DNA from 2 places in the Pseudoalteromonas sp. NZS100 genome. Region 1 is predicted to be linked to the other one. Evidence: predicted binding sites of a transcription regulator. Region 1 holds the regulator's gene; the other holds the start of a gene.
What was found. Region 1 encodes NrdR, which represses ribonucleotide reductase genes. Its sites were predicted from a motif close to AAACACNANATNTNGTGTTT; they were not measured.

Region 1 (11,528 bases):
AACAACGGGCGAAATTGATTACGCACAGGTTGAAGCACTAGCACTTGAGCATAAACCAAAAATGATTATTGGTGGTTTCTCAGCGTACTCAGGTATTGTTGATTGGGCTAAATTCCGTGAAATTGCTGACAAAGTAGGTGCTTACCTGTTTGTTGATATGGCTCACGTTGCAGGTTTAATTGCGGCAGGCGTTTACCCAAGCCCAGTTCCTCATGCACATGTTGTAACTACAACTACACATAAAACACTTGCTGGTCCTCGTGGTGGTTTAATTATCTCTGCATGTGGCGACGAAGCAATCTATAAAAAGCTTAACAGCGCAGTTTTCCCTGGTGGCCAAGGTGGTCCTTTATGTCATGTTATTGCAGCAAAAGCAGTGGCATTTAAAGAAGCGCTTCAACCAGAATTTAAAGTATACCAAACACAAGTTGTTAAAAACGCAAAAGCAATGGTTGCTGTAATGCAAGAGCGCGGCTACAAAATTGTATCTGACAAAACTGAAAACCACTTATTCCTACTCGATTTAATCGATAAAGATATCACTGGTAAAGATGCAGATGCAGCCCTTGGTAACGCTAACATCACAGTTAATAAAAACTCAGTGCCAAACGATCCACGTTCTCCGTTTGTAACATCTGGTTTGCGTATTGGTTCTCCTGCAATCACTCGTCGTGGTTTCAAAGAAGAAGAATCAAAAGAGCTTGCTGGCTGGATTTGTGACGTACTAGATAACATCACTGATGAATCTGTACAGGCGCAAGTTAAAGAAAAAGTAAAAGCAATTTGTGCAAAATTACCTGTTTACGCTTAATTGCATAAGCAGCAGTAATTTAGATCACATAGGCTAGGGGCCTGTTTATCTTTCGAGGTTTAATTTGCAGTAGTATGTTTGGTTTTTAGGCAAGGCAGAGTCTATGTAGTGTGGTTACTCCACACAAATAGGCGATAACGCAGTATAAATGCTAAACATGCACTGCCCTCGGGTTCGTCCTAGGGGCGATTTACTCTTTGTTGCCTACATGGATGTAGGTAAGGGGCGTGAGCAGGACGCGGAAGCTTTGCTCGGTTTTTACTTAGCCCACTAGGTTACAAACCTCGCGCCGCGATTAAATCGCCCCTAGATAGAACAAATTTAATCCTGAAAGGTCAACAGACCCTATTTTTTTGCTAAGATTAAAGGCCGCTAAATAGCGGCCTTTTTTGTTTTAAAACGGAAGTACCGAGCTATGCATTGTCCATTTTGTACCGCAAAAGATACTAAAGTTATTGACTCACGCCTTGTTGGTGGAGGCCATCAAGTTCGCAGGCGCCGTGAGTGCAACGACTGCCATGAGCGCTTTACTACATTTGAAGGCGCTGAACTGGTTATGCCTCGTGTTATTAAACAAGACGGCAGCCGCGAACCATTTAACGAAGATAAATTATTAAATGGCTTAAATCGCGCACTCGAAAAACGCCCAGTGAGCACAGAGCAAGTAGACGAAGTAGTGAATATAATAAAATCGCAGTTGCGTGCTACAGGCGAGCGAGAAATTTCAAGCCATTTGGTTGGTGAATGCATTATGGAAGCCCTCAAGAAGCTCGATAAAGTAGCGTACGTAAGATTTGCCTCTGTTTATCGCTCGTTTGAAGATATACGCGAATTTGGCGAAGAAATTGCCCGCTTAGGGGAGTAATACCAATTTTATTAAAAATATGATCATTCTATCGCATTAAATAGCGCACTCACTGCGTTAAAAATTATTCATATAGAACAACTATATGTCATAATTTTCGCCTTGTTATTGCGCTATCTTCTTAGCGCTATAATGGACCACTTATTTAACGCAATTGGTATAATAAATGCTTAACCAAATTACTTTTACTGAACATGATGAAATATATATGGCACGCGCCATAGAGCTTGCCAAAAAAGGTCGGTTTACTACCACACCTAACCCTAATGTTGGCTGTGTTTTAGTTAAAAATAATCAAATAATTGGTGAGGGGTTCCATCAATTAGCTGGTCAAGGTCATGCAGAAGTAAATGCACTGGCTGTCGCTGGAAAAAGTGCACAAGGTGCAACGGCTTATGTAACGCTTGAACCGTGTAGTCATTATGGCCGTACGCCACCGTGCGCCGAAGGCTTAAAAGCTGCCGGTGTGGTAAAAGTAATTGCTGCTATGGTTGATACAAATCCACAAGTTGCTGGCAAAGGCCTTAAAATACTGAGCGACGCGGGTATTGACGTTGCTTACGGGTTACTCGAATCACAAGCTCGCGCACTTAACGTTGGCTTTTTTAAGCGTATGGAGCAAGGCTTACCTTATGTGATTTGCAAAATGGCAGCGAGTATTGATGGTAAAACAGCGCTTAAAAATGGGCAAAGTAAGTGGATCACAAGTCCTGCTGCTCGACAAGACGTACAATTATACCGAGCGAAAAGCTGCGCTATTTTAACCGGTGCCGATACAGTGTTAGTCGATGATGCTAAACTTAATGTGCGACTAAGTGAGCTGCCTTGCACACTGCCTACTGATTTGCCGCTTCGCCAGCCCGTGCGTGTTATAATTGACTCTCAAAACCGTTTAACACCTGACCTTGCTTTATTTGAAATCCAAAGTGATGTAATAATATTTACGACTAAGGTTGATAAATCATTGCAATGGCCGCATTTTGTAAAGCATATTGAAGTCAGTGAAAGTAACGGTAAAGTTGATTTACAAGCCGTTTTAGAAAAACTTGGGCAACTGCAGTTTAATAATGTTTGGCTTGAAGCTGGCGCAACACTTGCTGGTAAAATGACAGAGCTTAATTTAGTTGACGAGTTTGTTTTTTATTTAGCGCCTAAACTAATGGGCCATGATGCAAAAAGTTTAGTTAATTTTCCTGAATTGACGAGTATGCAAAACACCGTTGATTTAACATTTAATGAATGTGCGCGCATTGGTGACGATTTACGTATCACCGCGTCAAAACTCATTAAAATCACTTAATAAAAAGAGTAGTGCTATGTTTACTGGGATAATAGAAGCCACAGGCAAAATTGCTTTATTACAAAAAAAACAAGGCGACTTAGCCATTCGTATCCAAAGTGCTGATCTTGATATGACAGACGTAAAGTTAGGTGACAGCATTGCAACTAATGGTGTTTGCTTAACTGTAGTTGATAAACATATTGATGGTTTTAGTGCGGATTTATCTAATGAGACGATTAGTTTGACCGGTTTTGCTCACTATGCTTTAGGACAAACGGTGAATCTTGAAAAAGCCATGCAACCTGTTTCTCGTTTAGGCGGTCATTTAGTGTCTGGCCATGTTGATGGTATCGCAACAATTACAAGTATTACAGCAAACGCCAGAGCAACAGAATATTGGCTTACAACAGACGAAAATTTAATGAAATACATTCCGTACAAAGGTTCGGTATGTATTGATGGTATAAGCCTGACAGTAAACGCTGTAGAGGGCAATAAATTCAAATTAACAATTGTCCCACACACGAGTGAGCAAACCACAATTGCTCATTTTAAAGTAGGTACCCAAGTTAATTTAGAAGTCGATCAAATTGCACGTTATTTAGAGCGCCTTATAAAGGGTGCAGAGCAACCAACGGGCTCTGATATTTCGATGAGCTTACTCGCTAAAGCGGGTTTTATTAAATAACGAAACTGACAACTTACACGAGCAAATTTATGAATTTACACAGTGCGCAAGAAATCATCGACGATATTAAAGCCGGTAAAATGGTTATTTTAATGGATGATGAAGATAGAGAAAATGAAGGCGATTTAATAATAGCTGCTGAGCATATTAGCGCAGAAGCGATTAATTTCATGGCTACCCATGGCCGTGGTTTAATTTGTTTAACCATGACGCAAGAGCGTTGCGAGCAACTTGATTTACCGTTAATGGTTAAAAACAATGGTGCAGCATTTTCGACTAACTTTACAATGTCGATAGAAGCATCAAAAGGTGTTACAACCGGTATTTCAGCAGCAGATAGAGCGCGTACAGTGCAAGCGGCTATAGCTAAAGGCGCAGTCCCAAGTGATATTGTTCAGCCTGGACATATTTTTCCTATTATGGCGCAACCTGGTGGCGTATTAACTCGCGCAGGACACACTGAAGCTGGCTGTGATTTAGCGCGTTTAGCTGGACTTGAAGCATCATCTGTTATTGTTGAAATACTTAATGCTGACGGCACTATGGCACGTCGCCCTGATTTAGAAGTTTTTGCGAAAGAGCACGATATTAAAATTGGCACCATTGCTGATTTAATCGAATACCGCAACTTAAACGAAACAACAATTGAGCGAGTAGCAAAATGTAAGTTACCAACTGTTCATGGTGAATTTGATTTAGTTACTTACAAAGACACAATTGACGGCCAGTTACATTACGTATTGCTCAAAGGCGATATAAAAGATCAAGAGCCGACAAATGTACGTGTACATTTGCAAAGTACCTTTAACGATATTCTACTTTCAGACAGAAGTGCTGACCGTAGCTGGGGTCTTTCTGAAGCAATGGCCTACATTGCTAAAAATGAAGGTGCTTTAGTTATTTTAGGTAAGCAAGAAAGCACTGAAGAGCTAGAGGCAACTGTGAAAGCATTTGCAGCAGCTGATGCCGGCGAAAGCGTTACGCCACGTAAATTCAAAGGTACATCTCGTACTGTTGGCGTAGGTTCGCAAATACTTGCCGATCTTGGAATTAAACAAATGCGATTAATGAGTCGCCCTAAAAAGTACCATGCACTTTCGGGCTTTCATTTAGAAGTTGTTGATTACGTTGAGCCACAATAAGCATCACGCTTAAACTAGGCTATTATTTTATTTTTATGGTATGATGCGCAGCAATTTTTGCGCAATCGCAACCGCTTGAACTTATTTTTAGGGTTATCAAATGAAAATTATTGAAGGTAATAAGTACGCTCCAGGCAAAAAATTTGCCATTGTCATTTCTCGTTTTAATGACTTTATTGGTAGCAGCCTCTTTGCAGGTGCTGTTGATGAGCTAAAACGCACAGGTGGCGTATCAGATGACGACATTACCGTTATTTATGTGCCAGGCGCGGTAGAATTACCTTTAGCGGCTAAACGCGTTGCGGCAAAAAAAGAGTATGATGCAATCATCGCATTAGGCGTAGTGATCAGAGGTGGTACACCACACTTTGACCTAGTTGCTGGCGAATCAAACAAAGGTCTTGCGCAAGTATCACTTGAGTATGATATCCCGGTTGCATTTGGCGTATTAACCACAGAAAGCATTGAACAAGCAATTGAGCGTGCTGGCACCAAAATGGGCAATAAAGGCGGCGAAGCTGCTTTAGGCGCGCTTGAAATGGTTAATGTGTTAGATAAAATTTAAGTTTAAGGAATTTTTGTGAAACCAGCAGCAAGACGTAAAGCACGTATCTTAGCACTCCAAGCCGTTTATTCTTGGCAAATAAGTGGCAATTTAATTGCCGATATCGAACAACAAATGTTGATCGAAACAGACGTTACTAAAATTGATGTTGAATACTTTAAAGATCTAGCGACGGGTGTTGCTGTAAATTACAAGCAACTAGACGAAGCTGTATCACCACATTTAACACGTCCGTTTGATGACTTAGATATGGTTGAGCGTGCAATTTTACGTTTAAGCAGCTATGAGCTTAAGTTCCGTGAAGACGTACCTTATAAAGTTGCTATTAACGAAGGTATTGAGCTGGCCAAAATTTTTGGCGCTGAAGACAGCCATAAATTTGTAAACGGTGTACTTGATAAAGCTGTTAAGCATTTACGCAAGTAAGTAAACCGTTAAAGAGGGGAGCCGGCATAGGCCGGCTTTTTTGTGTATGAAGGAATTTGAATTAATTAACCGCTACTTTAAAGGTCGCGGTATCACCCGTCGTGATGTAAACCTAGGTATAGGGGATGATTGCGCTTTAGTAACCGTTCCACAAAACTGCCAACTTGCCGTTACAACAGACACTCTTGTTGCTGGCGTACACTTTTTTGATGATATTTCCCCTCGTGCATTAGGTCACAGAGCGCTTGCTGTTAATTTAAGTGATTTAGCGGCCATGGGCGCTGAGCCAACTTGGGTTTCAGTTGCGTTAACTTTGCCAAGTATTGACCCACAGTGGATTGAAGAGTTTACTGATGGCATGCATGAAATTGCTGAATATTTTAATGTGCAGATTATAGGTGGCGATACAACTCAGGGCCCATTAACCATCACTATTTGTGCGAAAGGGACTGTACCCGAAGGTACTGCACTTCGTCGTAGTGGCGCAAAAGTGGGTGATTGGATTTATGTTACGGGTCCGCTAGGTGACGCTGGACTTGCAATTGAGTCTCGCAAACAAGGTATAAGTATTGATCCAGAACATTTAAAGTACGTAAATAAACGCTTTGACTTTCCAACCCCACGTGTTGCTGCAGGGCAGGTATTACGAGGCCTAGCATCATCGGCTATTGATGTGTCGGACGGCTTAATCGCTGATTTAAGTCATATACTAGATATGTCACAAGTAAGTGCAGTGGTGAATGTTGAAAGTATTCCAACTTCAGATGCGATGCAAGCAAGCCTTGATTTTAATCAGCAGCTGCCATTTATTCTCAGTTACGGTGATGATTACGAATTAATTTTTACGGTCCCTGATAGCAATAAAAGTATGTTAGAAATAAAGCTACGCCAGTATGGTGTAGATGCAACATGCATTGGCCAAGTTAAAAGTGGCGATGGCCAAATTGAGCTTTTACACAACGGTGAAAAGTTTGATTTTGAACCGCAGGGTTTTGAGCACTTTGCAAAGGAGCTGGTTTGAACAATAACCGCAAGTTTAATTTAAAGCGTCCACATCAGTTTTTTGGTCTGGGCTTTGGGACAGGGCTTGCCCCTAAAGCGCCCGGTACATTTGGTACGTTTGCTGCCTTGCCATTCATTTTTATGACCATGTACTATCCGTTATGGCTGCAAATTGTATTTGCCGTTGTGATCAGTATATTTGGTATATGGGCGTGCGGTAAAACGGCTGATGATTTAGGCGTGCACGATCATCCTGCTATTGTATGGGATGAAGTGGCGGGTTATTACATCACTATGATTGGCGCAGCACTTAACTGGCAAACATTACTCGTAGGTTTTTTGTTATTTCGCTTTTTTGATATAGCAAAACCCGGCCCAATCCGTATGCTAGACAAACGAGTACATGGCGGTTTAGGTATAATGGCCGACGATATACTTGCGGGTATTTTTTCGCTTATATGTTTACAAGCGTTAATAAAAGTGGGTTTACTGCCCTTTTAATTTTTATATTTGATTTGTTTAACTAGGTGGCAGCAATATGATGCGATTTTTACTGGTTTGTGTACTTATGTTGTGCGCGACGCCAAGTTGGGCTTCAATTACTGATTACGTAGTTAAGCAATGGAATATAAAAGATGGCCTACCGTCGCAATCACTTAAAAGTGTTGTGCAAGATCAGCAAGGCTATATGTGGCTTGGTACGCAATTTGGTTTAAGCCGTTTTGATGGTACAACATTTACAAATTACAACACGCAAAATAGTCCATTCTTGCCTAGTAATGGTGTTAATAAGCTTTTAGTCGATTCTAGTGGTTTGTTATGGGTAGGCACTAAAAGTGGCTTGGTAGTTATTAACCCAGCCACATTTGCAGCACAAGAATTTAATATTAAAGGTCCAGTGAGAGATATTCTTGAGGACTCTAAAGGTAGCATATGGATTGCGGCCAACGGCTTATACTATGTAGATAGGGGGCAAGTTGATTTACGCACTGAAGTAAATGGTCCTCTACCTATTGTTAATGCTACTGTGATCACACAAATAGTTGGCTCTGTTAGCCAAATGGCACTCTCTCCTGAAGGCATTTGGCTGGTTAATGATCGTCATTTATTACGCCTTACAAAAAACTCATCAGATTTTTCTAAACTACGTTTAGAGCTTACCGCAAAAATATCTTTACCAGAGCGCTTAGCGCAAACCATAGTGCACGATTTATCATTTTTAAATGGTAATCTGTATATAGCTTCTGAGCTAGGTGCATACTTTTTAGATTTAGATGACGAGCTAAGACCTTTTCCTTTACCTAATGCAAATAACTCAGCCGTTTATAAGTTTATGAGTGATACCGATGGTGGCTTGTGGGTTTCGACCTATGGGCGTTTATTGTTCAGAGATAAAACCGGTGAGTGGCAATGGGTAGAGCCTAGCCAACTTGATCAAAGTATATGGTTTGCTGATATTTTTAGAGATGATAAAAATAACGTTTGGTTAGCAAGCTTTAGTGAAGGCTTGTGGCTTGCTCATGAAGGGCGAGTCGAAAGGCATTCAGCAGTTTCAAACATGACCGAATCTGTTATGGCTATTAGCCAAGCACCCGATGGTAAACTGTGGGTTGCGAATAAAAGCGGCATTGGTTATTTCGATTTAGATAAAAGTTTTATTAATTTAGTCCCAAGTAGTAAATATGGGTACGCGTCAGTACATGATCTACAATTTGATGGTGAGCGATTATATATAGCCACAGGGCGCGGCTTATTTGTTTTTGAAAACAAGACACTTTACACCGTCCCTGGTCGAGCACTTCGCGATAATCCGGTATTTGCAATAAGTCGCTCTAGTAAAGGCGGCTTTTGGATTGGTACCGGACGCGGTTTATATCGATTAAATTATGCTGGTTTAACGCCTTTTGCCTATAACGCTTTTTTAGGTAGTAAGTTTATTACCTACGTATTAGATAAAACAAACTTTGGTGTGATTGGTACTAGTAAGGGCGCATATTACTTTACAGACCGTGGCATTGAAAAAATTGGCGACCAAACAACACTTGAAAGCGCATACGTTACTAGCGTGCTACATATAGATGGCGTGGGTATTTTAATCGGCTCTCTTAACGACGGGCTTTTTTACAGAAGTACGCAAGGGCAATGGCGTCAGCTCGATGCAGCTAATGGTTTACCGTATGGTTCTATATTTAGCCTAGAATATGATGAAAAGTTAAAGCATGTTTGGGTAAGCACCATGAAAGGTGTTTACAGAATGCCTGTAGAGCAATTTAAAACAGAAATAAAAAGCCTAAAAGTTGAAGAAGTAATTTCATCTTTTGACCGTCAACTCGATGGTAAAGCGAATCAATGTTGTAGCGGACTTGGGCATGATGCGGTAGCAGACACCGGAAATTCTATTTGGTACCCAAGCTTACAAGGTGTTGTTGAAATACCTAAAAATGTAGAGCTATTTGGTGTGCTTGCATTAAAGCCAACAATAGAGACAATAACAACGCCACTTCGTCATTTAACTACCGCTGCGCTTGGTAAAAAACCATCATTAGAAACAGACGAGCGTGATATAACGCTAACTTACACAGCTATTGATTACTATGCACCAAACAGCATTGAATTTAGATATAAACTAAGTGGCTTAGATAGTGACTGGCGCTATGCAAATACGCGACGTGAAGCTATTTATACTAACTTGCCTCCTGGCTCGTTTTTGTTTCAATTAGAAGCTAAGCGCCAAGGTGAAGACTGGGCTAAAGCGCAAGATGTAGAGTACGGTTTTGTAGTGCCTGAGCGCTTTGACGAAACAATTTACTTTAGGCTTTTAATTACCAGTGGTTTTATTTTGCTTTTTTATCTCATTTTTTGGGTGTTTAGAGCACAAGAACGCAGAAAACAAGAAGCATTAGAGGGCTTAATCACTGAGCGTACCTTAGAGCTTCGCCAAGCTAATGATAAATTAGGCCAAGTGAATTCACAGCTTAAATTAGTGAGTCACTCAGATGAGCTAACAGGGCTACGTAGTCGCCGCTTTTTGTTTGATCAACTCCCTAAAGATATTGAGCACTTTCAACGTAATTCACAGTCGCTGCAGGCACAAGGTAAGTCACTGGTGCTGGTAATTATTAACTTTGATAACTTCAGCCGTATTAACGATGCGTATGGCCCAATTGCAGGTGATAGCTGCTTACAGCAAATGGCTGCATTGTTAAATTCGCGTACGCAGGGTTCTGACTATGTGGCACGTTGGAGTGGTGATGAGTTTTTATTATTATTACGTGACTTTAAATGCAATAAAATAGACAGCTACGCTTCAGAACTTTGCAAAGTAATAGCGGCTAATTCGTTCCAATTACCAAATGGAAAAACAACTAATATCACGGCATCAATTGGTTGGTCATTTTATCCATTACCTTTATTAGGCGGACAGGTAATTAGCTGGGAAACCTCTATTAACTTGGCCGATATAGCACTGCATCAAGTTAAAAAACGCGGTGGTGATGGCGTGGCTAATATTACGTTTGATGATCAGCTCGATGCATTTGAGTTTGAACAAAACTCTAATGTTGATCAACAGTTAGGTATTTTACAAAGTAATGGCCTAGCTGATATTAAAGTGTGGATGCGCTGATGAGCAATATTTGATATTAAAAAAGGAGCCTAGGCTCCTTTTTTAATATGCTCAACTTTAGATGTATAGGAAGTTAATTAATAAACGCCTTAATAGCGTTTAAAATTCCTTGCTCGCCTAATCCCATTTCATCGTGCATTTCATCTTGCGTGCCGTGTTTAATAAACTCATCAGGAATACCTAAGTTAAGGATATTAATATCAGCTTTTTGCGTTGCCAAGTATTCGTTAACTGCAGAGCCGGCACCGCCAGCAATCGCGTTATCTTCAAGCGTAACAAAGGTATCGTGGCTAGTAGCAAGCTCATTTAAAAGTGCAGTATCAAGTGGTTTAATAAAACGCATATTAACAAGCGTTGCATCTAATTCGTTAGCTGCAAGCTGTGCGTTTTCAAGTAATGTACCGAACGATAAAATGGCAATTTTACTGCCTTTCTTAATTGTATCTGCTTTACCTATTTCAAGCAGTTGCATAGTGCTTTCAATGTCTGCAGTACCTGCGCTACCTCGAGGGTAACGAACTGCAACAGGGCAGTTTGCTTTATAACCGGTGTATAGCATTTGGCGGCATTCGTTGGTGTCGCTTGGTGCCATAATTACCATATTTGGAATACAGCGCATAAAGCTTAAATCGTACGCACCTTGGTGAGTTTCACCATCGGCTCCAACAATACCAGCGCGGTCAATGGCAAATAATACAGGTAAGTTTTGCAGTGCAACATCATGTATTAATTGGTCATACGCACGTTGTAAAAAGCTCGAGTAAATAGCAACAACAGGTTTTAAACCTTCACAGGCAAAACCAGCCGCTAAAGTAACAGCATGCTGCTCTGCAATGGCCACATCAAAGTATTGATCTGGAAACTCTTTAGAAAAACGTACCATGCCAGAGCCTTCACGCATTGCTGGCGTAATAGCCATTAACTTGCTGTCTTGCTTTGCCATGTCGCATAACCAATCGCCAAAAACTTTTGAAAAAGTAGCAGCGCTAGGTTTAGATTTAGGCAGGCTAGTTGTGCTTGGATCGAATTTTGGTACACCATGGTAGCCAATAGGATCGGCTTCAGCCGGTTTGTAGCCCTTACCTTTTTGCGTTTTTATATGTAAAAGCTGTGGGCCTTTTA
Region 2 (11,528 bases), on a different contig from region 1:
TGCTGGTTGGTACTTGCGTAAATAAGCTTGCCATTTAGGGTAGTCGAGAAGGTTATTGTAGTAATCTTGTAGCAATTGTACTTGAATTACTCTATCGGATTTAGTTTGTAAAAAGTGAAGATCGTGCGTCCAGCTATCAGGGCTCATTACTTCTGGGTTACTTTGTACGTCTCGTAAATATTGCTTATTAATAATGGCTTTATTAGACGTGAACGAATAAATTTTATCACTCTGCGCTTGTGATTTGTCCTCATTCGCGGCTTTAAAAAACGCTTGCCTCGGTAGGGTTAACCCCTCTAAATACGCATTACCATTTTGTACAATAAGTGCATCAAGTTTATTTGGGTTATTTAACAACATCCTAAAGCCCACAGGAGCTCCAAAGTCTTGTATATAAAGGCTGTAGCGCTTTACTTTAAGTGTTGTTAGTAACACTTCAACGTATTGAGCTAGTAATTCAAAAGTATATTTTTGAGTTTCTGGGTTTGGGCGTTCGCTGTATCCTGAGCCTAAATAATCAGGTGCAATCACATGATAACGACCTGATAAGAGTGGGATCAATTCTCGGTAGCTGTGTGAAGACGACGGATACCCATGTAAAAGTACAATGGTTTGCTTATGCTGCGCGCCAGCTTCTCGGTAAAATATCTTTTTACCGTTTACATTTGCATATTTGTAAGTGGTTTTTGAAGGCCATACAGCATCAGCGGCATATACTTGAGCGGTAAACGTAGATATTGAAACTAATAAAAACACAATAAATGAGACGATGTGAGCAGGTTTTACTTTAAGGCTTTTTTGTATATCTGGGGGCATAAGTAAACTCGTTATTTTTGGTAATGACGCTTTATTTATTTACCAGACCTGTTATTTACACATTTATATTCAGATAATAACGTTGTAGTTTCACAGCAAAGAAGTATACAGCAGGAGTAAGTGAAGCTTTGGACCTTACAAGATACTGATGAGCCAACAGTGGGCTAGGGCGTTAGCTCTTTATTGGCCGCTTTTTTGTATTTGAAATAGCTTATTAAATAAACGGCTATTGGAATCGTTGGGCTTAAAAATATGTGAGGATGGAAATAGATACCACGTTCGTCATATAGAAACACATATAACACGAGCGCAAACGTTGAAGGTAAGGGGAAGATTATTGCACCGTGCCCAACAGCAGCAAATAGTGTCCACGAGAAAACACTAGGCCAAATCACTGCTCTGATGTAAGCACCTTTATTAGTCGCTTTAGCCTTTTTAGCGTAATTACGTGAAACAAAATAAGATATTACCGTTGGAAACAAAGTTAAAATGACACTTAACAGTATAAGCATAGTGATTCAATTCCTTTTGATATTATTTGCATAACCCAGTTTTTCACAATGTGTTAATTAGTTTGAGTTAATACCGTTTTTAAAGCAGCAATTTGCTTAATTTCATCAGCTGTTAATGCTTGATATAACCTAGGGTACGGCCAACCATAGCCCCATCTGAAAGTCGATGGTATATAAGGGCTGCCGCCAAATCGAACTCCAGCAAGCATAAGGTTCGCTATACTCGTTTCGCCGGCTTCAATAACACACTGTTGCAAGGCTTTATCTGCTTCTAAACGTTGCCAATAAGTGCCACCTTGCCAGTAGGCGTAGTCGTGCGCTTTACAACATGCAAGCCACAACTTTTTATCTTTTGTCGTGCCGTCCGGAAAAGCACTACAGCCATCTGATGTGAACGGTTTTATATTTTCAGCATTTGCTGTATTACTTAATATGACCAGTAAGACAATGGGACTGAAACGCATTATTTTCATACGAAAGAGTATATTAGTAAAATTATACATGATTTTAAGTGTTACTATTTTAGTTACAAATAATAACACTTTAAAAAGTATAAAAAAGGGTTTTACTGTTTATAGACCGGTTATGCTTATATGATAATTTTGATTTAGAGCTTTTTGTTTAGATATTCTATGCGTTCTATTTTCTTCGCTAGTTGCGAGGTGTTAATACTAAAAGTGCTGGTTAAAAAATTTACTACAATATTAGATTAAGGTTTACACTTGGTGTGTTGCATTTGTACTTTAGGAGAGGAGCTGTGGTAGAACAAATAGTAAATTGGATTGACGCTACAAATTTAAAATACAGCAGTCAAAAAGTGAGTTGTGATAAATTCAGTAATGAATTTTATGGGTTTTATCCTGCCGAGTTTTTAAAAAACGCGTATTACGTTGTTGTAGACCAAATACCAAAGCCAGACTTTGCGGGTCTGCGAGAAATGGGCCTAGGTGATTTTGTCGATATGGACGCGGCGGGTATGACGTATAAAAATACCTATTATCTACTTCCTGAGGTTGCAAAAGATTTGAGGGTTCATTTTCATGAGCTTGTGCATGTAGCGCAGTGGCTTAAACTTGGTCCAGACGTGTTTATGATGCGTTACATTAGCGAAATCCAACATGTAGGATATAACGACGCTCCGCTTGAAAAAATGGCATATGCGCTGGATACGCAATTTGCAAGTAAAGGCAATAAAATAGACGTGCTAAGGCACGTAGCCCAAACGCTGTAACTCAATTTTAGGTTTAAAGGAGTTTATATGTACAGAATTATTGGGTGTTTACTTACTTTAGCGTGTATTAATAGTAATGCAGCATCGTTTGAAGAAGATATTGTTTCAGCTCTGCTTGAGCGTACAACTCATGATGTGACTTACGACGGCGCTTATCGCTCTATTGGCTACCCTGGTGGGGATGTACCTAAAAATATAGGTGTGTGCACCGATGTAATAATTAGAAGTTACAGAAAGTTAGGTGTTGATTTACAGAAACTCGTGCATGAGGACATGCAAAAAAACTTTGCGCTGTATCCATCTAAACGTATTTGGGGCTTAACTAAGCCTGATAAAAATATAGATCACCGACGTGTTCCAAATTTACAAGCTTACTTTGAGCGCCATGCCAACGTATTGAGTAAATCCAACAAAGTGAGTGATTATAAAACCGGCGATATAATAACGTGGATGTTACCAGGTAATTTACCTCATATAGGTATGGTGATTAATGAGTTATCTCAAGATACGGGTAACCCACTTATTGTGCATAATATAGGGCGTGGTCCGCAAAAAAGCGATATGCTTTTTGATTATAAAATTACCGGACATTACCGGTTCGTTCCACACTATTGATAAGTTTAATAAACGATGGATGTAAGTATTGATTTTTATTTCAGATCAATACTTACATTGCCATTGGGTTTACAGCAGCACAACAGTATTTCGCCTTCGCGTACAAACGCAAGTGGCTCTTCGTTATACTCAACACTGCCTGACACTAAAGTTGCTCTACAAGCGCCGCAATAACCTTCACGGCATTGGAATGCGACGTCTATTTTCATGGATTCTAAGCAGTGTAGAAGAGAAGGGCAGCCAGCGATAAATTCTATACACTGGCTGTTTTCTGCAAGCGTTATGCTTGCAGTAGACTTGTCACTCATTATAAATCAAAATCACCAAATTCTGATGCATCAACTTGAGAGTCAATTTGACCAACAAGGTATGAGCTTATTTCTGCTTCTTGTGGTGCTACTTGCACGTTATCAGACACTAACCACGAGTTTATCCACGGGATAGGGTTACTGTTGTTTTCAAACTGTGCTGGCAAACCAATCGCAGTCATACGTGCATTAGTAATGTATTCAACGTACTGACATAAAATATGTTTATTTAAGCCAATCATTGAACCATCTTTAAATAAGTATTCGGCCCACTCTTTTTCTTGCTCTGCAGCATCAACAAACATTTTAATTGCTTCGTCGCGGCACTGGGCAGCAACAATCGCCATTTCTGGATCGTCCTTACCGTCTTGCATGATGTTTAAAATATGCTGAGTACCAGAAAGGTGAAGTGCTTCATCGCGTGCAATTAGCTTGATGATTTTAGCGTTACCTTCCATTAGCTCGCGCTCAGCAAATGCAAACGAACATGCAAAGCTTACGTAAAAGCGAATCGCTTCAAGAATATTTACTGACATCATAGCCAGGTAAAGTTTCTTTTTAAGCTCAAATAAATTAATGATAACTGTTTTACCGTTAATCTCGTGTTTGCCTTCACCGTATAAGTTGTAAAGCGATACAGAGTTAATTAAGTCATCGTAGTATTTAGTTACGGCATCAGCACGTTCGCTAATTTTATCGTTGCTAACAATGTCATCAAAAATAAGCTCAGGTGCTTGTGTTACGTTACGGATAATATGCGTGTATGAGCGGCTGTGAATTGTTTCACTGAACGCCCATGTTTCTATCCATGTTTCAAGCTCTGGTAGCGATACAATTGGAAGTAGAGCCACGTTTGGCGAACGACCTTGTACACTATCAAGCAGTGTTTGGTATTTTAAGTTGCTTAAAAATATATGCTTTTCGTGATCTGGTAATGCTTGAAAGTCTAAACGGTCTTTACTTACATCTACTTCCTCAGGACGCCAAAAGAAAGACAGTTGCTTTTCAATTAACTTTTCAAAAATTGGGTATTTTTGTTGGTCGTAACGAGATACGTTTACAGTTTGGCCAAAAAACATTGGCTCTTGCATTTGGTTATTATGGTTTCGGCTAAAAGTAGTATAAGACATGTTTATCACTCAAAAAACTATCAGAAAAAGCGGGCTAAATGCCCGCTTAAAATAAAAATCAGCAGTTATATTTTACACGCGCCGCCTTCACAATCGTCATCTTCCACTTCTGGAGCATCTTCTTGTGAATCTGAGGCGCCATCGCGAGTATTGTGGTAATACAAGGTTTTAACACCTAGTTTGTACGCGCTTAGTAAGTCTTTTAATAAGACTTGCATAGGTACTTTACCGCCTTCGAACTTGTTTGGATCATAATTTGTATTTGCAGAAATTGTTTGGTCAACAAATTTTTGCATTATGCCAACAAGCTGTAAATAACCATCGTTTGATGGAATGTCCCATAGTAGCTCGTACTGATCTTTTAAACGCTCATACTCAGGAACAACTTGTTTTAAAATACCGTCTTTACTTGCTTTAACGCTAATATGTCCACGTGGTGGCTCAATACCGTTAGTTGCGTTAGAGATTTGCGACGATGTTTCTGATGGCATTAACGCACTTAGTGTTGAGTTACGCATACCGTGCTCTTTAATACTTGCACGTAGTGTATCCCAATCAAGATGAAGTGGCTCATCACAAATTTTATCTAAATCACGTTTATACGTATCTGTTGGCATAATACCTTGTGAATACGTTGTCTCGTTAAACTTAGGACATGCGCCACGCTCTTTAGCAAGCTCGTTTGATGCTTTCATTAAGTAATATTGAATAGCTTCAAAGGTTTTATGTGTTAATGCATTAGCACTGCCATCAGAATAACGCTTACCGTTTTTAGCTAGGTAGTATGCGTAGTTAATTACGCCTATTCCTAGTGTACGACGACCCATAGTTGCATTTTTAGCAGCCGGTACAGGGTAGTCTTGGAAATCAAGTAAGTTATCAAGTGCGCGTACTGCAAGTTCAGCTAGCTCTTCAAGCTCATCAAGTGACTCTATTGCACCTAGGTTAAACGCAGAAAGTGTACAAAGGGCAATTTCGCCTTCTTCGTCATTCACGTTATTAAGTGGCTTAGTTGGCAATGCAATTTCTAAACATAAGTTAGATTGGCGAATTGGCGCAACTTTAGAAATAAATGGGCTGTGTGTATTACAGTGATCCACATTTTGTAAATAAATACGACCAGTACTTGCACGCTCTTGCGCAAACATAGAGAAAAGCTCTATGGCTTTAATGCGTTTTTTACGAATAGACTCGTCTTGTTCATATTTAACGTAAAGTGCGTCAAACTCAGCTTGGTCTTCAAAAAATGCATCATAAAGGCCAGGTACATCTGATGGGCTAAATAATGTAATGTAATCATCTTTAATTAAACGAGAGTACATTAGTTTATTAAACTGTACGCCGTAATCTAGGTGGCGTACGCGGTTATCATCTACACCACGGTTATTTTTAAGTACAAGTAGGTTCTCTACTTCTAAATGCCAAAGCGGGTAGAATAATGTTGCTGCGCCGCCACGTACACCACCTTGTGAACAACTTTTAACCGCTGTTTGAAAGTGCTTATAAAAAGGGATACACCCTGTGTGATACGCTTCGCCGTTACGAATGTGGCTACCTAGCGCACGTATTCTACCTGCATTAATACCAATTCCCGCACGTTGTGAAACGTATTTAACAATAGCTGACGACGTTGCATTGATTGAATCAAGGCTGTCGCCACATTCAATTAATACACACGAGCTAAACTGGCGAGTAGGCGTACGTACACCCGACATAATTGGCGTTGGTAGAGATATTTTAAATAAAGATACTGCATCGTAAAAACGTTTAATGTAATCAGTACGTGTTTCACGTGGGTAATCTGAAAATAAGCTTGCCGCAACTAAAATATATAAAAACTGTGCACTTTCGTATATTTCACCCGATACACGGTTTTGAACGAGGTACTTACCTTCAAGTTGCTTTACAGCAGCGTAGCTAAAGTTAAGATCGCGAGAATGATCAAGGTATGCATCAAGCTCATCTAACTCTTGCTCTGTGTAATCTACTAGTAAATGAGCATCGTAGCGTTTATCGCCAACCATTTTTGTTACGTGGTCAAATAAACGTGGTGGCTCAAATTGACCGTACGCTTTTTTACGTAAATGGAATACAGCTAAACGTGCAGCTAAGTATTGGTAATCAGGCGATTCTTTTGAAATCTGATCCGCTGCTGCTTTAATGATGGTTTCGTGAATGTCTTTAGTACGAATACCGTCGTAAAACTGAATGTGCGACTTTAATTCAACTTGCGAAACCGAAACGTTGTTTAAACCTTCGGCGGCCCACTCAATAACGCGATGGATCTTATCCAGATCAAGAGGCTCTTTACGCCCGTCACGTTTGCTTACAGATAACTGTTGGTTCATTTGCCTGTATTCCTTGGGAATTATGTATTTTGACCAATGCTTTATACCTCGCCGGGGCAAGGTATATACTCATTTATTATAAGTTTCGCCATATTTGCGAATTTAATTGAATAACATTTGGCCACAATATCTGGTGTTGTTCAATTTAGAGATCACAAGATAGTGTGGTCTGAGTTGTTTTGCAAGGGACATAATTGCCCCTATTTGTGGATAACTTCGGGATAACGTATTTGTGTTAGTAGACACTCACCTTCGAACAATCATTTAAGTTGAAATATGCAAAAATCAACTAATGATCTGCTAAATTTACGCATTTTAAAAATAAATTTTGACTGCTTTTTTTATCAGCAAGCTTTGCGTAAAAACTAACACAATCACAATATATAGTGTTTATTAATTAACATGGCACTATATATGGTTAAAACCATCAATTGGGCTTTGCCAGTTAAAATCAGCATTCCAGCTGTTGGCTTCATCAATACTTGGTATGTAGCCCCAAAGTGCCGTTGCTGTGCGCATACCTGCGGCTTTGCCTGCTTGTATGTCTCGCTGTGCATCACCAATGTACAAACAGCGTTTTGGTTGCACTCCCATAAGCTGTGCACAGTGTAGCAGCGGTAAAGGGGATGGCTTAGCTTCAGCTAAGGTGTCGCCACTTATTACTACACTAGCATTTTTCAATGCGGGAATTGCTGCCACTAAAGGATCAGTTAAAAACCCTGGTTTGTTAGTCATGATCCCCCATTTGATCTTTTTCTGATCAAGGGCAATAAGCAACGATTCAACACCGCTGAAGCAATGCGTGTGATTTGCTATGTTTGCAGCGTATTCGCCAACTAATTGCTTAATAAGTTCGCTTTGAGGTTGTGTGTCCCATAACTCTTTAAAACCAGCCTCTAATAATGCGCCTGCGCCGTGAGATGCCGCAGGGCGGTATACATCACTACTAACAGGCTCTATTTTATTATTAATGAGAACTGCATTTAAAGCCGCACCTAAATCATCAGCGGTGTCGAGTAGAGTGCCGTCTAAATCAAATAAAAATGCATCGTACTCAATAAGGGGGAGGGGGGCTTGAGAGTTAGCCATTAAGCTAACTTCTCAAAGTACAGTATGTAATTTACGCTAACGTCACTATTGAGCGTATATTGCTTTGATAGTGGGTTATAAGAAAGGCCTGTACTTGCACGAACTTTTAAACCCGCTTGCTCTGCCCATGCAATAAGCTGCGCAGGTTTTATAAACTTTTTATGGTCGTGTGTACCTTCAGGGACCATTTTTAATAGCTTTTCAGCGCCAATAATAGCGTATAAATATGCCTTAGGTGTTTTGTTTAGAGTTGAAAAAAACACGTCTGCGCCTGGTTTGGCAAGTGCGGCTACGGCATGAATGATAGATGCAGGATCGGGAACGTGCTCAAGCATTTCCATACAGGTTATTACATCAAAGCGCTCTGGGTGTTGCGATGCAAACTCTTCTGCTGGCACTTTTATGTAATCTACATTTACGCCAGTTTCTAAACTGTGCAACTTAGCAACAGTTAAAGGCTCTTGCCCCATGTCGATGCCAGTTACTTTTGCGCCCATGCGCGCCATGCTTTGGCTTAAAATACCGCCACCACAGCCAACATCGAGTGTTTCTTTATCGAATAAGCCTTGCGTTTTGTTTGCTATAAAGTCTAAACGTAACGGGTTAATTTCGTGAAGAGGTTTGAATTCTCCGTCTAGGTCCCACCAACGCTCGGCGATGGCTTCAAATTTTGCTATTTCTGCGTGATCTACATTTTGATGTTCGGTCATAAAATACTTCCTCGTCAATCTGAGGCCATTATATAGGGCTAAATTGATAAATCGCAAAGTTTTGCGCCTGTAAATTAAAATTAATTGTGATAGCATGGCTGTTAGAAATAATAACAATACTCTTAATACCCAATACCGGGTTGTTGAGAGCTGATACTGAAGGAATGTGATATCAAATGACTGATCTCGCCAATGAAATTCTGCCAGTCAATATTGAAGACGAGTTAAAAAACTCCTACTTAGATTACGCAATGAGCGTAATTGTAGGACGTGCATTACCAGACGTACGTGACGGCTTAAAACCTGTTCATCGCCGCGTTTTGTTTGCAATGAACGAGCTTAGTAATGACTGGAACAAGCCTTACAAAAAATCGGCCCGTGTGGTCGGTGACGTAATCGGTAAATACCACCCACACGGCGACAGTGCAGTTTATGACACGATAGTTCGTATGGCTCAGCCATTCTCACTGCGTTATATGCTAGTAGATGGCCAAGGTAACTTCGGTTCGGTTGATGGTGATTCAGCAGCGGCAATGCGTTATACAGAAGTACGTATGGCTAAAATGTCGCATGAGTTATTAGCCGATCTTGAAAAAGAAACGGTTGATTTCGTTCCTAACTACGATGGCACTGAGTTCATCCCTGATGTTTTACCAACGAAAGTTCCTAATTTATTAGTGAATGGTTCGTCAGGTATTGCAGTAGGTATGGCTACAAATATACCACCACATAACTTAACTGAAGTTGTAAATGGTTGTTTGGCACTTATTCAAAATCCAGATTTAACTATTTTAGAGTTAATGGATTATATCCCTGGTCCTGATTTCCCAACGGCTGCAATTATCAACGGTAAGAAGGGTATTGAACAAGCCTACTTAACTGGCCGTGGTAAAGTGTACATGCGTGCACGCGCCGACATCGAAACCGATGAAAAAACAGGCCGTGAAACAATCATCGTTCACGAAATTCCTTATCAAGTTAATAAAGCTCGTTTAATTGAAAAAATTGCTGAGCTAGTTAAAGATAAGAAAATTGAAGGTATTAGTGCGCTACGTGATGAATCAGATAAAGACGGTATGCGTATCGTTATTGAAATTAAACGTGGTGACGTAGGCGAAGTTATTTTAAACAACTTGTATTCACAAACTCAGTTACAAACTGTGTTTGGTATGAATATGGTTGCGCTAATTAATAACCAACCTAAATGTTTCAATTTAAAAGAAATGTTAGAAGAGTTTATTATTCACCGTCGTGAAGTAGTAACTCGTCGTACAGTATTTGATTTACGTAAAGCCCGTGACCGTGCACACACGCTTGAAGGCTTAGCGATTGCGCTTGCAAACATTGACCCAATTATCGAACTTATTCGTAAATCCCCAACACCTGCTGAAGCTAAAATTGCTTTAACAGCGCGTCCGTGGGAATTAGGTAATGTACAAGGTATGCTTGAAAAAGCAGGTGAAGATAATGTTGCTCGTCCAGATTGGTTAGCGAGCGAACTTGGTATTCGCGATGGTCAATATTATATCTCTGAGCAACAAGCTCAAGCAATTCTTGATTTGCGTTTACATAAGCTAACAGGTCTTGAACACGAAAAAATCTTGACCGAATACCAAGCGTTATTAGAATTAATTGCTGAACTACTTTATATTTTGGCAACTCCTGAGCGTTTAATGGAAGTTATTCGTGACGAGCTAGTTGAAATTAAAGAGCAATATGGTGATGAGCGTCGCACTGAAATTAATGCAGCTGCTCACGATATCAGCCTTGAAGACTTAATTACCGAAGAAAACGTAGTAGTAACGCTTTCTCACGAAGGTTATGTGAAGTATCAAGCATTGTCTGATTACGAAGCACAGCGTCGTGGTGGTAAAGGTAAGTCAGCAACGAAGATGAAAGATGAAGATTTCATTGAGCGTCTATTAGTTGCAAATACACACGATACTATATTGTGTTTCTCTACGGCCGGTCGTTTATATTGGCTTAAAGTGTATCAGTTACCACTAGCGAGTCGTGCAGCGCGCGGTAAGCCAATTGTTAACTTGTTACCACTTGAAGCTGATGAACGTATTACTGCTATATTGCCAGTACGCGAGTACGCAGAAGATAAATACATCTTTATGGCAACAGCATTTGGTACAGTTAAGAAAACACCATTAACGGCTTACAGTCGTCAACGTGCAAGCGGTATTATTGCTGTTAACTTGAATGATGGCGATAGCCTGATTGGGGTTGATATTACCGATGGTAGCAACGAAATTATGTTGTTCACTGATGCAGGTAAAGTTGTACGCTTTAAAGAAGCTGAAGAAACAACAGTTGTTGATGAAAACGGTAACCCAGTATTAGACGAAGAAGGTAACCCTGAGATTCGTTTCAAAGGTGTTCGCCCAATGGGTCGTACTGCTACAGGTGTTCGTGGTATTAAAATGGCCGATGATCAACGCGTAGTATCGTTAATTGTACCAAAAACTGACGGTGCTATTTTAACGGTAACTGAAAATGGTTACGGTAAGCGTACACAACTAGAAGATTACCCATCTAAGAGCCGTGCAACACAGGGTGTTGTATCTATCAAGGTGAGTGAGCGTAACGGTGCTGTTGTTGGTGCTGTACAAGTTGATGATAACGACGAAATCATGATTATTTCAAATCGTGGTACCTTAGTACGTACTCGCGTTAATGAAGTTTCTACGGTTGGACGTAACACCCAAGGTGTTATTTTGATCAGAACTATTGACGAAGAGCAAGTAGTTGGTTTACAACGTA

Region 2: nrdA (class 1a ribonucleoside-diphosphate reductase subunit alpha) is a predicted target of NrdR. The motif match lies at 7,080-7,099, and genes of this name have one in related genera.

Annotation. Positions count from the first base shown of each region.
Region 1 is NZ_JADYWM010000011.1:10,079-21,606, reverse strand. It holds gene glyA (serine hydroxymethyltransferase) at 1-811, shown strand, start outside; gene nrdR (transcriptional regulator NrdR) at 1,227-1,676, shown strand; gene ribD (bifunctional diaminohydroxyphosphoribosylaminopyrimidine deaminase/5-amino-6-(5-phosphoribosylamino)uracil reductase RibD) at 1,843-2,976, shown strand; gene I6E69_RS12460 (riboflavin synthase) at 2,993-3,646, shown strand; gene ribBA (bifunctional 3,4-dihydroxy-2-butanone-4-phosphate synthase/GTP cyclohydrolase II) at 3,676-4,788, shown strand; gene ribE (6,7-dimethyl-8-ribityllumazine synthase) at 4,889-5,353, shown strand; gene nusB (transcription antitermination factor NusB) at 5,369-5,779, shown strand; gene thiL (thiamine-phosphate kinase) at 5,826-6,800, shown strand; gene I6E69_RS12435 (phosphatidylglycerophosphatase A) at 6,797-7,282, shown strand; gene I6E69_RS12430 (ligand-binding sensor domain-containing diguanylate cyclase) at 7,320-10,406, shown strand; gene dxs (1-deoxy-D-xylulose-5-phosphate synthase) at 10,480-11,528, opposite strand, start outside.
Region 2 is NZ_JADYWM010000022.1:51,580-63,107, reverse strand. It holds gene I6E69_RS17925 (alpha/beta fold hydrolase) at 1-816, opposite strand, end outside; gene I6E69_RS17920 (hypothetical protein) at 1,382-1,792, opposite strand; gene I6E69_RS17915 (hypothetical protein) at 2,086-2,559, shown strand; gene I6E69_RS17910 (DUF1287 domain-containing protein) at 2,587-3,174, shown strand; gene yfaE (class I ribonucleotide reductase maintenance protein YfaE) at 3,210-3,482, opposite strand; gene nrdB (class Ia ribonucleoside-diphosphate reductase subunit beta) at 3,482-4,612, opposite strand; gene nrdA (class 1a ribonucleoside-diphosphate reductase subunit alpha) at 4,678-6,960, opposite strand; gene I6E69_RS17890 (HAD-IA family hydrolase) at 7,369-8,049, opposite strand; gene ubiG (bifunctional 2-polyprenyl-6-hydroxyphenol methylase/3-demethylubiquinol 3-O-methyltransferase UbiG) at 8,049-8,759, opposite strand; gene gyrA (DNA topoisomerase (ATP-hydrolyzing) subunit A) at 8,936-11,528, shown strand, end outside.